Regions from separate parts of the Enterobacter sp. 3U4 genome, predicted to be linked through region 2. Evidence: predicted binding sites of a transcription regulator. Region 2 holds the regulator's gene; the other holds the start of a gene.
The links. Region 2 encodes LexA, which represses DNA repair genes until DNA is damaged. Its sites were predicted from a motif close to TNCTGTATGTACATACAGNA; they were not measured.

Region 1: the regulator LexA is predicted to act here: its motif matches at 5,226-5,245, upstream of sulA (SOS-induced cell division inhibitor SulA).

The regions. Positions count from the first base shown of each region.
Region 1 covers NZ_CP136665.1:2,327,342-2,333,798, forward strand. Annotated here, with positions in the region: gene helD (DNA helicase IV) at 1-1,713, opposite strand, end outside; gene RVY89_RS11225 (YccF domain-containing protein) at 1,837-2,283, shown strand; gene yccS (YccS family putative transporter) at 2,303-4,465, shown strand; gene RVY89_RS11235 (TfoX/Sxy family DNA transformation protein) at 4,422-5,048, opposite strand; gene sulA (SOS-induced cell division inhibitor SulA) at 5,266-5,775, shown strand; gene ompA (porin OmpA) at 6,130-6,457, shown strand, end outside.
Region 2 covers NZ_CP136665.1:3,724,955-3,731,411, reverse strand. Annotated here, with positions in the region: gene gntU (gluconate transporter) at 1-1,245, shown strand, start outside; gene plsB (glycerol-3-phosphate 1-O-acyltransferase PlsB) at 1,363-3,783, opposite strand; gene RVY89_RS17790 (diacylglycerol kinase) at 3,938-4,306, shown strand; gene lexA (transcriptional repressor LexA) at 4,415-5,023, shown strand; gene dinF (MATE family efflux transporter DinF) at 5,088-6,425, shown strand.

The DNA of each region.
Region 1 (6,457 bases), 1.4 Mb from region 2:
GTGATGGTAGCGGGCCAGCACCAGAATACGTTCATCAGGCTTCGCGTAACCGCTGAGCTTGTCCAGCAGCGGTTCCAGCTGATCGTCCGCCAGCAGGGTCACGGCTTTTTTATCCCCTGGCCGCAGGCTATTGAGCGGCTTTGCCAGCTGATGCGGGTTCTGCTGGATAAAGCGGTTGGCGATTTCACCAATGCGTGAATTGAAGCGGTAGGTGGTGTCCAGATCGCTGCGATCCCCTTCGCCGAAATAGTGGTGGAACGCGGTTGTCAGGGAGAGCTGCGCCCCGCTGAAGCGATAGATGGCCTGCCAGTCGTCACCCACCGCAAACAGCGACGTATGTTTATTTTGCGCCCGTAGCGCCGAGAGCAGTGCAGCACGCTGCGGTGAGATATCCTGGAACTCATCCACCAGAATATGTTTCCACGGGCTGACAAAACGCCCCTTCTCAAGAATGATGATGGCCTGATGGATCAGGCCGGAGAAATCGACGGCATTTTCCTCTTTCAGCGCGGTTTTCCAGGCCTTCAGCAGCGGGGCCATCAGCTTGACCCGCTTCGAAAACAGATCGCGGATCGCCTCCGGCGCGCTTTCAATCATCTCTGCCTGCGTTCCGCCGTGCATTCGCATCAGGCTGACCCAGCGGTCAAGCCGTGAACTCAGCCGACGCGCCAGTTTATCATCCTGCCAGAAGCTGCCCTCAGGCACCTCCCAGTTGAGCTCCTCCTCCAGCCACTGGCGCCACCCTTTCGCCTGCGCCTTTTTCTCACTGCACTGCTGGCGCCACGTTTTGATGAACAGCGCCTGACGCGCCTGCGCGTCGTTTTCCAGCTTACTGATGGAAGGCACTTTTTTGCTGCCCTGCTGAATAATATGCAGCGCAAGGGCATGGAAGGTTCTGGCCGTGATATCCCGGGTATGCAGACGTTCCTGGATCCGTTCATCCATCTCCTGGGCAGCCTTGCGACCAAAGGCCAGAAGCAGAATTTGATCGGCTACCGCTTCTCCGGTCGTCAGCAGCCAGCCGGCACGCGCGACCAGCACCGACGTTTTACCGCTACCGGCCCCCGCCAGCACCAGCAGCGACTGCTCGCCGTTAACCACCGCGCGCGCCTGGGCCGGGTTGAGCGGAGAAGACTCCACCGTACTGAAAAAGTCGGCGTATTGGGTGAGCATGGCGTCCGTCCAGGCCTGATTATGGGCGAGACGGCTCTTATCCTTATCATTCAGCCAGGCCTGGCACTGGCGCCAGGCGTCGCGACAGTTGTCAAACTCGTCGAGACGCGTCACGGAGATCGGCAGTGCCGAGAGTGCCTGTCGGATCTTTTGCTGCAGTCCGGCGGTCTGCTGACGGGTGAGCCACGAATGCTGCGCGTTGCTTTGCGCGATATCGTCCAGCACCTGCTGGAGCACCTGGGCGGCAATCACGCTCATATCCTGGCTCCACTGCTGCCAGAGCGCGTTCAGGTGATGGTGGAAACGCTGGGTTTCCGCCCACTCGGTGCCGTGAAGGCGCACGACTTTATCGTCAGGCAGAACGAACTCCAGCTCGCCCCATACCAGCCCGCGTTTGCAGTGGATAGCCAGAAGCTGATTAAACGGAATAAGGTATTCGTGGCGTTCCCCGGAGACTTTCACCCCGGCATTAAGGAGAACAACCCTGTCGTAAGGGTGTTGCGCCAGGCGTTTGCCTAACGACGTTGCTTTCAGTTCCATGTTCCGCCAAATCCACGAAGAGATAATTTACCTGACAGTTTAACTGCCAGTTTTAAGGTGCTCCAGCCTAAAAAAACGTTACAATCATTGGGCGTTAATTTTATCGAAAGGAAGTGAGGGTTTATGCGTACCGTTCTGAATGTGTTGAATTTTGTGCTGGGCGGTTTTGCCACCACCCTTTCCTGGCTTTTTGCCACGCTGGTGAGCATCGTCCTGATTTTCACGCTTCCCCTGACCCGTTCCTGCTGGGAAATCACAAAACTCTCCTTAATCCCCTACGGGAATGAAGCCATCCACGTTGACGAGCTGAATCCGGAGAGCAAAAGCGCCCTGATGAATACCGGCGGAACCCTGCTGAACATTCTGTGGCTGATTTTCTTCGGCTGGTGGCTGTGCATCATGCATATTTTTGCGGGGATTGCGCAGTGCATCACGATTATTGGTATTCCGGTGGGGATCGCGAACTTTAAGATCGCCGCTATTGCCCTTTGGCCCGTCGGGCGCAGGGTTGTTCCGGTCGAAGTGGCCCAGGCGGCGCGTGAAGCAAACGCTCGTCGTCGTTTTCAGTAACTAAGGACCGGCCGCGTTTATGCTAAGCCCACTGCTTCGCCGTTATACCTGGAACAGCACCTGGCTATACAACGTCAGGATATTTATCGCGCTTTGCGGCACGGTTGCCCTGCCCTGGTGGCTGAATGATGTCAAGCTCACCATCCCACTCACGCTGGGCGTAGTGGCCGGGGCGCTGGCGGACCTGGACGATCGTCTGGCCGGGCGTTTACGTAACCTGGTTATTACGCTCGTCTGCTTTTTTATTGCCTCAGCGTCCGTTGAGCTGCTTTTCCCCTGGCCCTGGCTGTTTGCCCTGGGTCTTACCCTCTCAACCAGCGGCTTTATTTTGCTGGGCGGCCTTGGGCAGCGCTATGCCACCATCGCTTTTGGTGCATTGCTGATCGCCATCTACACCATGCTGGGCGTTTCCCTGTACGACCAGTGGTATCAGCAGCCGGTTCTGCTGTTGCTGGGCGCCATCTGGTATAACCTGCTGACGCTAACCGGTCATTTGATCTTCCCTGTTCGCCCGCTGCAGGATAACCTTGCCCGCAGCTTTGAGCAGTTAGCCCACTATCTGGAACTGAAATCCCGCCTGTTCGACCCGGATATCGAAGAAGAAAGCCAGGCTCCGCTCTACGATCTGGCGCTGGCAAACGGCCAGCTTGTCGCCACCCTTAATCAGACAAAAGCCTCTCTGCTTACCCGTCTGCGTGGGGATCGCGGTCAGCGCGGAACGCGAAGGACCTTACACTACTATTTTGCCGCCCAGGATATTCATGAACGCGCCAGCTCCTCGCACGTTCAGTATGCCGCCCTGCGCGAGAAGTTCCGCTACAGCGACGTGATGTTCCGCTTCCAGCGCCTGCTGTCCATGCAGTCCCAGGTGTGCCAGCAGCTCTCTCGCTCTATTCTGCTACGCACGCCCTATCAGCATGACCCCCGCTTTGAACGCGTATTCAGCCACCTTGATGCGGCGCTCGATCGCGTTCAGGCCAGCGGAACGTCACCGGAGCACATCAAGGCGCTGGGCTTTCTGCTGAACAACCTGCGCGCGATTGACGCGCAGCTGGCGACAATTGAGTCCGAACAGGCGATGGCGCAGCCGGGCAGTGAGGTTGAAAACCAGCTTGCTGATGACAGCGTGCACAGCGTTAGCGATATGTGGCTACGGCTGAGCCGCAACTTTACGCCGGAGTCGGCTCTCTTTCGCCATGCGGTGAGAATGTCGCTGGTGCTGTGCGTGGGTTATGCCTTTATCCAGATAACCGGGCTGCACCACGGCTACTGGATCCTGCTGACCAGCCTGTTCGTTTGCCAGCCAAACTATAACGCCACCCGACACCGTCTTGCGCTGCGTATTATCGGCACGCTGGTTGGCGTCGCGATCGGCCTTCCGGTGCTCTATTTCGTGCCCTCCGTTGAAGGTCAATTGATCCTGATCGTGATCACCGGCGTGTTGTTCTTCGCGTTTCGCAACGTGCAGTACGCCCATGCAACCATGTTCATCACGCTGCTGGTGCTGCTCTGCTTTAACCTGCTGGGTGAAGGGTTTGAAGTCGCCCTGCCCCGCGTGATCGATACCCTGATTGGCTGCGCGATTGCCTGGGCCGCCGTCAGCTTTATCTGGCCGGACTGGCGTTTCCGCAATTTGCCGCGCGTGGTAGACCGGGCGATGAACGCCAACTGTCGATACCTTGACGCTATCCTGGAGCAGTATCACCAGGGGCGCGATAACCGCCTGGCTTACCGGATAGCTCGTCGCGATGCGCATAACAGCGACGCAGAACTGGCCTCCGTTGTCTCTAACATGTCAACGGAGCCTCGCGCCACGGCGGAGATTCGAGAGACTGCGTTCCGCCTGCTCTGCCTGAACCATACGTTCACCAGCTATATTTCGACGCTGGGGGCCCACCGTGAGAAACTCACTAACCCGGGTATTCTCAACCTGCTCGATGACGCCGTCTGCTATGTTGATGACGCGCTTCATCACCGACCAGCCGATGAGCCGCGCGTTCAGCAGACGCTGGATGAACTGGCTCAGCGCATTGCGCATCTAGACCCAGGAAATGACAGCAAAGCGCCGCTTGTTCTTCAGCAGATAGGCCTGCTTATCGCTCTGCTGCCTGAAATTTGCCGGCTGCAACAGCAAATCGCTACCTGGAGGAGTGATTCTCCTGTGGCTCAGGCAGCGCATTAAACCACTCCGTCAGCTCCCGGCGAATGCCTGCCGGGAGTGCCGCCTCATGCAGCCCTTCGATAGCCCCTTCCAGCGCGAAGAGAACTTTAATACTGAGCGCTTTGTTCTTTGCCCGCATCTTTAGCCAGCTCGCTCTGGCACCCAGCGCCCGCAGCGTTTCCTCGTTGGTTATGCCTGCTTCAAAGAGCAAAACCTCAAGCTGAAAGGTCAGGTTTGGCAGATCCTTAAGGCGGTTTCGCTGATGGCGCTGATTGCGCTCTTTTCTTGCCGCACTGAGCGCAAACGAGGAGAGCTGAAGCAATCGCTCCCTGTCCTGCCATAATCCGTCATCCACACGATAATAGTTGAGCAGCACCGGGCGGCCTCGCTTCATCAACGTCAAAAAAGAGGAGGCATTTTTTACACAGTATTTTGCACTCTCCTCACAGGCCCGAAGATAAAGTTCGCCATCAGAAACCATGGCAAAAACCGCATCATCCACCGCGAGGGTGTAGCCTCCAAACAGCGCACGATGATGGATCTCGCCCAACGGGGAGAGGTATTCCTGGGATTTATAAATCCGTTCATAAGATATCTTTTTCATGATATTTCCCTTAAAAATCATAACGTAACAACAAAATTTCTTACTAGCGGATCCGTTAGCAGGAAAATAGGCAACTTATCGCCGTTGAGCAAGATGAATTTTCGAGGGGCATCAAGATTGAATGAATTTTGCGAGTCGCTTTCCGAAAATGAGGTTGATCTTTGGGCACACAGGGGTTACTGTATATTCATACAGTAACTACAGGGCTGGAATGAATATGCACACTTCAGGCTATGCAAATCGCGCAATCTCTCTCTCTTCTGCAGCAGGCAATGTCCCGCAGAATTCCGTCGAGCGTGTTTCCACAGGGCTTATCAGTGAAGTGGTTTATCGTGAAGACCAGCCCCTGTTGACGCAACTTCTGTTATTGCCGTTATTACAACAGCTCGGTCAGCAATCGCGCTGGCAGCTTTGGCTCACGCCTCAGCAAAAGCTGAGCCGCGAGTGGGTTCAGTCCGCAGGCCTTCCGCTCACCAAGGTTATGCAAATTAACCAGCTCTCGCCTTGCGATACCGTTGAGTCGATGATCCGTGCGTTACGCACTGGAAATTACAGCGTGGTGATTGGATGGTTACCGGAAGAATTGACGGAAGAGGAACATTTCCGTCTGACTGAAGCAGCTGAAGAAGGGAATGCGATCGGGTTCATTATGCGTCCTGTTCGATCGGATTCTTACCGCAGAGGACAACTTTCTGGGCTAAAAATTCACTCGAATTTGTATCATTGAGTGAAATTAAGATTTTTCCTGGAATTTTTTTTGACTACAAGATGACACTAAAGTTCCCTGACTGAAAATTGCGGCAAGGCTTGTCTGGTGCGGTTCTCCTTAATTTTATTGCACAAAATTCGTTCGAAAAATGTTAAATAATCGGTATACGGAACTTTTTTTTTCATATGCCTGACGGACTTCACACTTGTAAGTTTTCAGCTACGTTGTAGACTTTACATCGCCAGGGGTGCTCGGCCTAAGCCGAAGATATCGGTAGATTTATATTTGACCACGCCCCCCGGTGAAGGATTTAACCGTGATTCTCTTCTGAGACTTTCATGGCGAATTTTGGATGATAACGAGGCGCAAAAAATGAAAAAGACAGCTATCGCGATTGCAGTGGCACTGGCTGGCTTCGCTACCGTAGCGCAGGCCGCTCCGAAAGATAATACCTGGTATGCAGGTGGTAAACTGGGCTGGTCTCAGTTCCACGACACCGGCTGGTACAACAGCAGCCTGAACAATGATGGCCCAACTCACGAGAGCCAGCTTGGTGCAGGTGCGTTCGGTGGCTATCAGGTTAACCCGTATGTTGGTTTTGAAATGGGTTACGACTGGTTAGGTCGTATGCCATACAAAGGCGACACCATCAACGGCGCTTTCAAAGCACAGGGCGTTCAGCTGACCGCTAAACTGGGCT
Region 2 (6,457 bases):
ATGGTGGTTTCTATTGGTGCTGGTCTCTTTTCCGGTATGCCGCTCGACAAGATCGCCGCGACGATGGAAAAAGGGATGGGCGGTATGCTGGGCTTCCTGGCGATTGTAGTCGCGCTGGGCGCGATGTTTGGCAAGATTTTGCACGAGACGGGCGCGGTCGACCAGATTGCCGTCAAGATGCTGAAATCCTTTGGCCACAGCCGCGCGCACTACGCGATTGGTCTGGCCGGTCTGATTTGCGCGCTGCCGCTGTTCTTCGAAGTGGCCGTTGTGCTGCTGATAAGCGTCGCATTCTCCATGGCGCGCCATACCGGCACTAACCTCGTGAAGCTGGTCATTCCGCTGTTTGCGGGCGTGGCGGCTGCTGCGGCGTTTCTGCTGCCGGGGCCTGCGCCGATGCTGCTCGCATCCCAGATGCACGCTGACTTTGGCTGGATGATCCTGATCGGCCTGTGCGCGGCAATTCCGGGGATGATTATTGCCGGCCCGCTGTGGGGCAACTTCATCAGCCGTTACGTTGAGCTGCATATTCCGGACGACGTCACCGAGCCGCACCTGGGCGAGGGCAAAATGCCGTCCTTCGGCTTCAGCCTGTCGCTGATCCTGCTGCCGCTGGTGCTGGTGGGTCTGAAAACTATCGCCGCGCGCTTTGTGCCGGTGGGTTCCAGCGCCTATGAATGGTTCGAGTTCATCGGTCACCCGTTCACGGCGATCCTGGTGGCCTGTCTGGTGGCGATTTACGGCCTGGCGATGCGTCAGGGGATGCCAAAAGACCGGGTGATGGAGATCTGCGGTGCCGCGCTGCAGCCTGCGGGTATTATCCTGCTGGTGATCGGTGCCGGCGGCGTGTTCAAGCAGGTGCTGGTGGATTCCGGCGTGGGCCCGGCTCTCGGCGAAGCGCTGACCGGGATGGGCCTGCCGATTGCGGTCACCTGCTTCGTGCTGGCTGCGGCGGTGCGTATCATCCAGGGTTCCGCAACCGTGGCGTGTTTAACCGCCGTGGGTCTGGTGATGCCGGTGATTGAACAGCTGAACTACTCCGGTGCGCAGATGGCGGCGCTGTCTATCTGTATCGCGGGCGGTTCGATTGTGGTCTCTCACGTTAACGACGCAGGCTTCTGGCTGTTCGGTAAATTTACCGGCGCCACCGAAGCGCAAACCCTGAAAACCTGGACGCTGATGGAGACCATCCTCGGCACGACGGGTGCGATTGTCGGGATGATTGCCTTTACGCTGCTCAGCTAAACGCGGTGATTTAACAAGGCTAAAAATAAGGCCCGGTAGCGTAAGCGCTTACCGGGCCTTTTTATTATGCAGAACACCAGGCCGGGTCAGGTGAAACCACCACCCGGCTTTTTCACATCACTCGCCCTGCGTCGCGCTCTCAATCGTCAAACGTACATCCGACGTAATCAGTTCAGCCAGCATCTGGTAAACCTTCAGCGTCTCTTCCGGCTCGGCATCGCCCGTATCGCTGATGAAACCTTCGTCACGCAGCGTCAGGACCAGAGAACTGAAGACCGCTTTGTCGAAGAATTCAGGGGCGTTAATGCCGTGCAGAACGGACAGGCGCTGTGCCAGCGTCCGGCTCTCTTTCTCAAGCGTACCGCGGTTGATAGACGGGTTCGCACTCAGCAGCCAGAACGTAATGGCGTAGCGCTGCAGCGTTTCGCGCGCACCGGCCGCCAGCAGTTGCAGGGTACGGGAACGCGACGGATTGATGTGCAATTCGTCGTTTGAGACGGTGATCAACCCCTGACGACGCAGCTCTTCCGTCAGTTTGTCCAGTTCGCCCGCCAGCTCATCTTTGCTCCAGCGCAGGAACAGCTCCGCTTTCAGCATCGGATAGAGCGTCTCAACGTGACGCAATAGTTCCTGACGCGAGATACGGCGATGCTGGGTGATGATAGCCGCCATGAGCGACGGCAGCATCAGCATATGGGTGATGTTGTTGCGGTAGTAGGTCATCAGAACTGCCTGCTCGCGCGGCAGAATGATGATGTCGCCGATCGTGTCCTTTTCGACTTCAAACTTGTTCATCTGCAGCGCGTGATCGATAAGCTCACTGGCGGTAGCAGAAGGCACGGTTGAATCAACGGAATACGGCACGTTGCGCATCATGTCCAGATAGCAATCCAGCTGCTCCGTGAGCTGTTCACGGGTCAGCGAGCGCTGACGCGAAGCCAGAAGAGCCGTACAGCACAGGTTCATGGCGTTAGCCGCACCGGCGTTGTTAATGCGCACCATCAGCTCGGACGCGATGCCGTTGACCGTTGGCGTCAGCCAGGCCGGGCGAATCGCCTCGATAGGATCGATGGATTCGCGCCACTCGGGAACGTGATGGTTCAGGTACGTCATTAACGGCATTGGTTCGCCGAAGTTCACGTAGCCCTGACCGAGATTGCGTAGCTTGCTCAGGCCGCGCAGCATCTGCGGCAGGCTCTCTTTCTCTTTGGTCGCACCGCGCAGCTCTTTGGCATACGTGCCCACTTCCATCACGTGCTCATAGCCAATGTAGATTGGCACAAGCGTGATGGGACGGGTTCCTCCGCGCAGCATCGCCTGGATGGTCATCGACAGCGTGCCGGTCTTCGGATCGAGCAGACGTCCGGTACGGGAACGACCGCCCTCAACGAAGTACTCGACGGAATAGCCGCGGCTAAACAGCTCGCCCAGATACTCGCGGAACACGGTGGAGTAGAGCTTGTTGCCCTTGAAGGTACGACGAATAAAGAAGGCGCCCAGGCGGCGGAAAATCGGACCTGCTGGCCAGAAATTCAGGTTGATACCGGCAGCAATGTGCGGCGGTACCAGCCCCTGGTGATAGAGCACGTAGGAAAGGAGCAGGTAGTCCATGTGGCTGCGGTGGCAGGGAACATAGACAATCTCATGGCCATCATGCGCCAGTTGGCGTACACGCTCGGCGTTATGAACGTTGATGCCCTGATACAGGCGGTTCCAGGTAAAACCGAGAATGCGATCGGACAGGCGAATCATCTCGTAGGAGAAGTTCGCTGCAATCTCTTCCATCAGCGCAATGGCGTTCTGCTGGGCTTTCTCATGCGAAATTTTCTTGCTGCGCGCTTCGTCTTCAACGGCGCGGGCAATCGCTTTGGATGCCAACAGCTTGTTGAACAGATCCTGACGCGCCGGGAGACGCGGCCCTACGGCAGCCAGGCGCTGACGGGCGAAGTGCATACGCGCCACGCGCGCCAGTTTTTGCGCGATGATCTTGTCCGTGCCGTGCTCGTCCGCCATTCGACGCAGCGAAACGGAAGGGGAGAAACGCACGAAGCTGTCGCGTCCCAGCCAGGAGACCGCGAAGAACTTCTGGATGCCGTTAAGCATGCGCAGCGGCGGATTCTCTTCACCTTTTTCACGGCCCGGACGACGACCAAACATCACCGATACCGGCACCATCTGCACATCCAGATCGGGATTGCTGCGGTGCAGGTCGAGATAGTCGTGGAACAGCTTGATGGACTCTTCTTTTGGCGTGTAATAGGTAAACACGCGAGGTCCACCGTGAATGAACACGTAGCGCGGCAGCAATGTACCGTCAACTTCCAGCGGTTCAAGCGGGTCAGGTAAATCATGCGCCAGACACTGGGCGCGAAGCGTCAGTAAGTCAGCCTTCGAGTTATAAGGCAAAACGTACATAATGGGACGTGACGTATCGAGCCCCAATTCCAGCGCGGGTTCTGCTGGGATAGACTTGCTTTTTACCAGGATGCTTAATGGTAAATTAAGTAATTTGTAGTAAATTCGTGGCCAGCCGGACATAAACGATGTAAAGCCTCTGGTTAATAATGCAATTGCGGCGCAAGGATAACAGAAAGCGCGCAAAATTTCTGTTGTTACCCGTCATACTTCAGGCTGTAGCGAAACGCGCTACAGTTCCTGTTACTGACGCTTTTTTTCATAAAAGGTTCTTTTAATGGCCAATAATACCACTGGGTTAACGCGTATCATCAAAGCCGCCGGTTATTCATGGAAAGGTTTCCGTGCCGCGTGGATCAACGAAGCCGCCTTTCGCCAGGAGGGCGTCGCCGCTATCATCGCGGTGATCGTCGCCTGTTTCCTTGATGTTGATGCTATTACCCGCGTACTTCTTATCGGTTCCGTGCTTCTGGTGATGATAGTGGAAATTCTTAATAGCGCTATTGAAGCCGTTGTTGATCGCATTGGTTCCGATTTCCACGAGCTTTCTGGCCGCGCAAAAGACATGGGCTCTGCTGCCGTGTTGCTGGCGATTATCACTGCCGTTATCACCTGGGTCACGCTGCTTTGGTCACATTTCCGATGAGCCTCGAGGAATAATTAAGTCCCTGGTTTTTTGTGCAGTTTTTGGTTCCAAAATCGCCTTTGACTGTATATACTCACAGCATAACTGTATATACACCCAGGGGGCGGAATGAAAGCGTTAACGACCAGGCAACAAGAGGTGTTTGATCTCATCCGGGATCATATCGGCCAGACGGGTATGCCACCCACGCGTGCGGAAATCGCGCAGCGTCTGGGCTTCCGTTCTCCGAATGCTGCTGAAGAACACCTGAAAGCGCTGGCGCGTAAAGGCGTGATTGAGATTGTTTCAGGTGCGTCACGCGGCATCCGCCTGCTGGTGGAAGAAGAGACGGGCATTCCGCTGATAGGCCGTGTTGCTGCTGGTGAGCCTTTACTGGCTCAGCAGCACATTGAAGGCCATTACCAGGTCGATCCTGGCATGTTCAAACCGAGCGCTGATTTCCTGCTGCGCGTTAGCGGTATGTCGATGAAAGACATCGGCATTCTTGACGGCGATCTGCTTGCGGTGCACAAAACGCAGGATGTGCGAAACGGCCAGGTGGTTGTGGCGCGCATTGATGACGAAGTGACGGTTAAGCGTCTGAAAAAACAGGGTAACAGCGTACAGTTGCTGCCTGAAAACAGCGAGTTTTCACCCATTGTGGTCGATCTCCGCGAACAGAACTTCTCTATCGAAGGACTGGCGGTTGGGGTGATCCGCAACGGTGAATGGCTGTAACCTCTTCCCGACAGGCTATGGCACCGCTGTAGCCTGATTCATTCCCCACTCCCGGTATTTTTTCATGTCACTGCTGACGGCATCCGATAAGGCATTGTGGCGTCTTGCTCTGCCGATGATCTTCTCCAATATTACGGTTCCCTTGCTGGGTCTGGTCGATACTGCCGTTATTGGTCATCTTGATTCGCCTGTTTATCTTGGCGGCGTGGCGATTGGCGCGACGGCAACCAGCTTCCTGTTTATGCTGCTGCTCTTTTTGCGCATGAGCACCACCGGGCTCACGGCACAGGCTTATGGTGCAAAAGATCCGCTGCGTCTGGCGCGCGCGCTGGTGCAGCCGCTGATCCTCGCGCTTGGCGCGGGGGCGTTAATCGTTTTATTACGTACTCCCCTGATCGACCTTGCGCTCCATGTTGTTGGCGGCAGCGAGGCGGTATTAGAGCAGGCGCGACGTTTCCTTGAAATCCGCTGGCTCAGCGCACCCGCCTCGCTGGCTAACCTGGTTCTGCTCGGGTGGCTACTGGGCGTGCAGTACGCCCGTGCACCAGTGATTTTGCTGGTGGTAGGCAACCTTCTCAACATTGTGCTGGATGTCTGGCTGGTAATGGGCCTGCATATGAACGTGCAGGGCGCGGCGCTGGCGACGGCAATTGCCGAATACGGAACCTTTATCATTGGTCTGTGGATGGTCTGGCGCGTGCTGGCGATGCGCGGGATCTCCCTTGCGCAGCTCAAAACCGCATGGCGCGGCAATATCCGTAAGCTGCTGGCCCTCAATCGTGACATCATGCTGCGCTCGCTGCTGCTTCAGCTCTGCTTCGGCGCGCTGACGGTTTTCGGGGCTCGGCTGGGGCCAGAAATCGTTGCGGTCAATGCAGTATTGATGACGCTTCTGACCTTTACCGCCTACGCGCTGGACGGTTTTGCCTATGCGGTTGAAGCGCATTCCGGACAGGCGTACGGCGCGCGCGAAAGCGGGCAGCTTCGGGACGTCTGGCGGGCAGCCTGCCGTCAGTCTGGGCTGGTGGCGCTGGCGTTCGGCCTGGTTTACGCCTGCTTTGGTGAGCAGATCGTTGCATTGCTTACGTCTCTTCCTGCGCTGCGCGAGCTGGCGAGCCACTATCTCATCTGGCAAGTCGTCTTACCGGTGGTCGGCGTCTGGTGTTATCTGCTGGACGGCATGTTTATTGGTGCGACGCGCGGGGCTGAAATGCGCAACAGCATGGCGGTCGCAGCGGCAGGGTTTGGCCTGACGCTGCTAACGCTTCCCTGGCTGGGTAATCACGGCTTGTGGCTGGCCCTGGCCGTTTTCCTCTCGCTGCGAGGGATATCGCTGGCTTTTATCTGGCACCGCCACTGGCAAAACGATACCTGGTTCTCTTCACGTCACGATATATCGTGACGGTTAAAGATTCCGAATATGAAATCAACTGC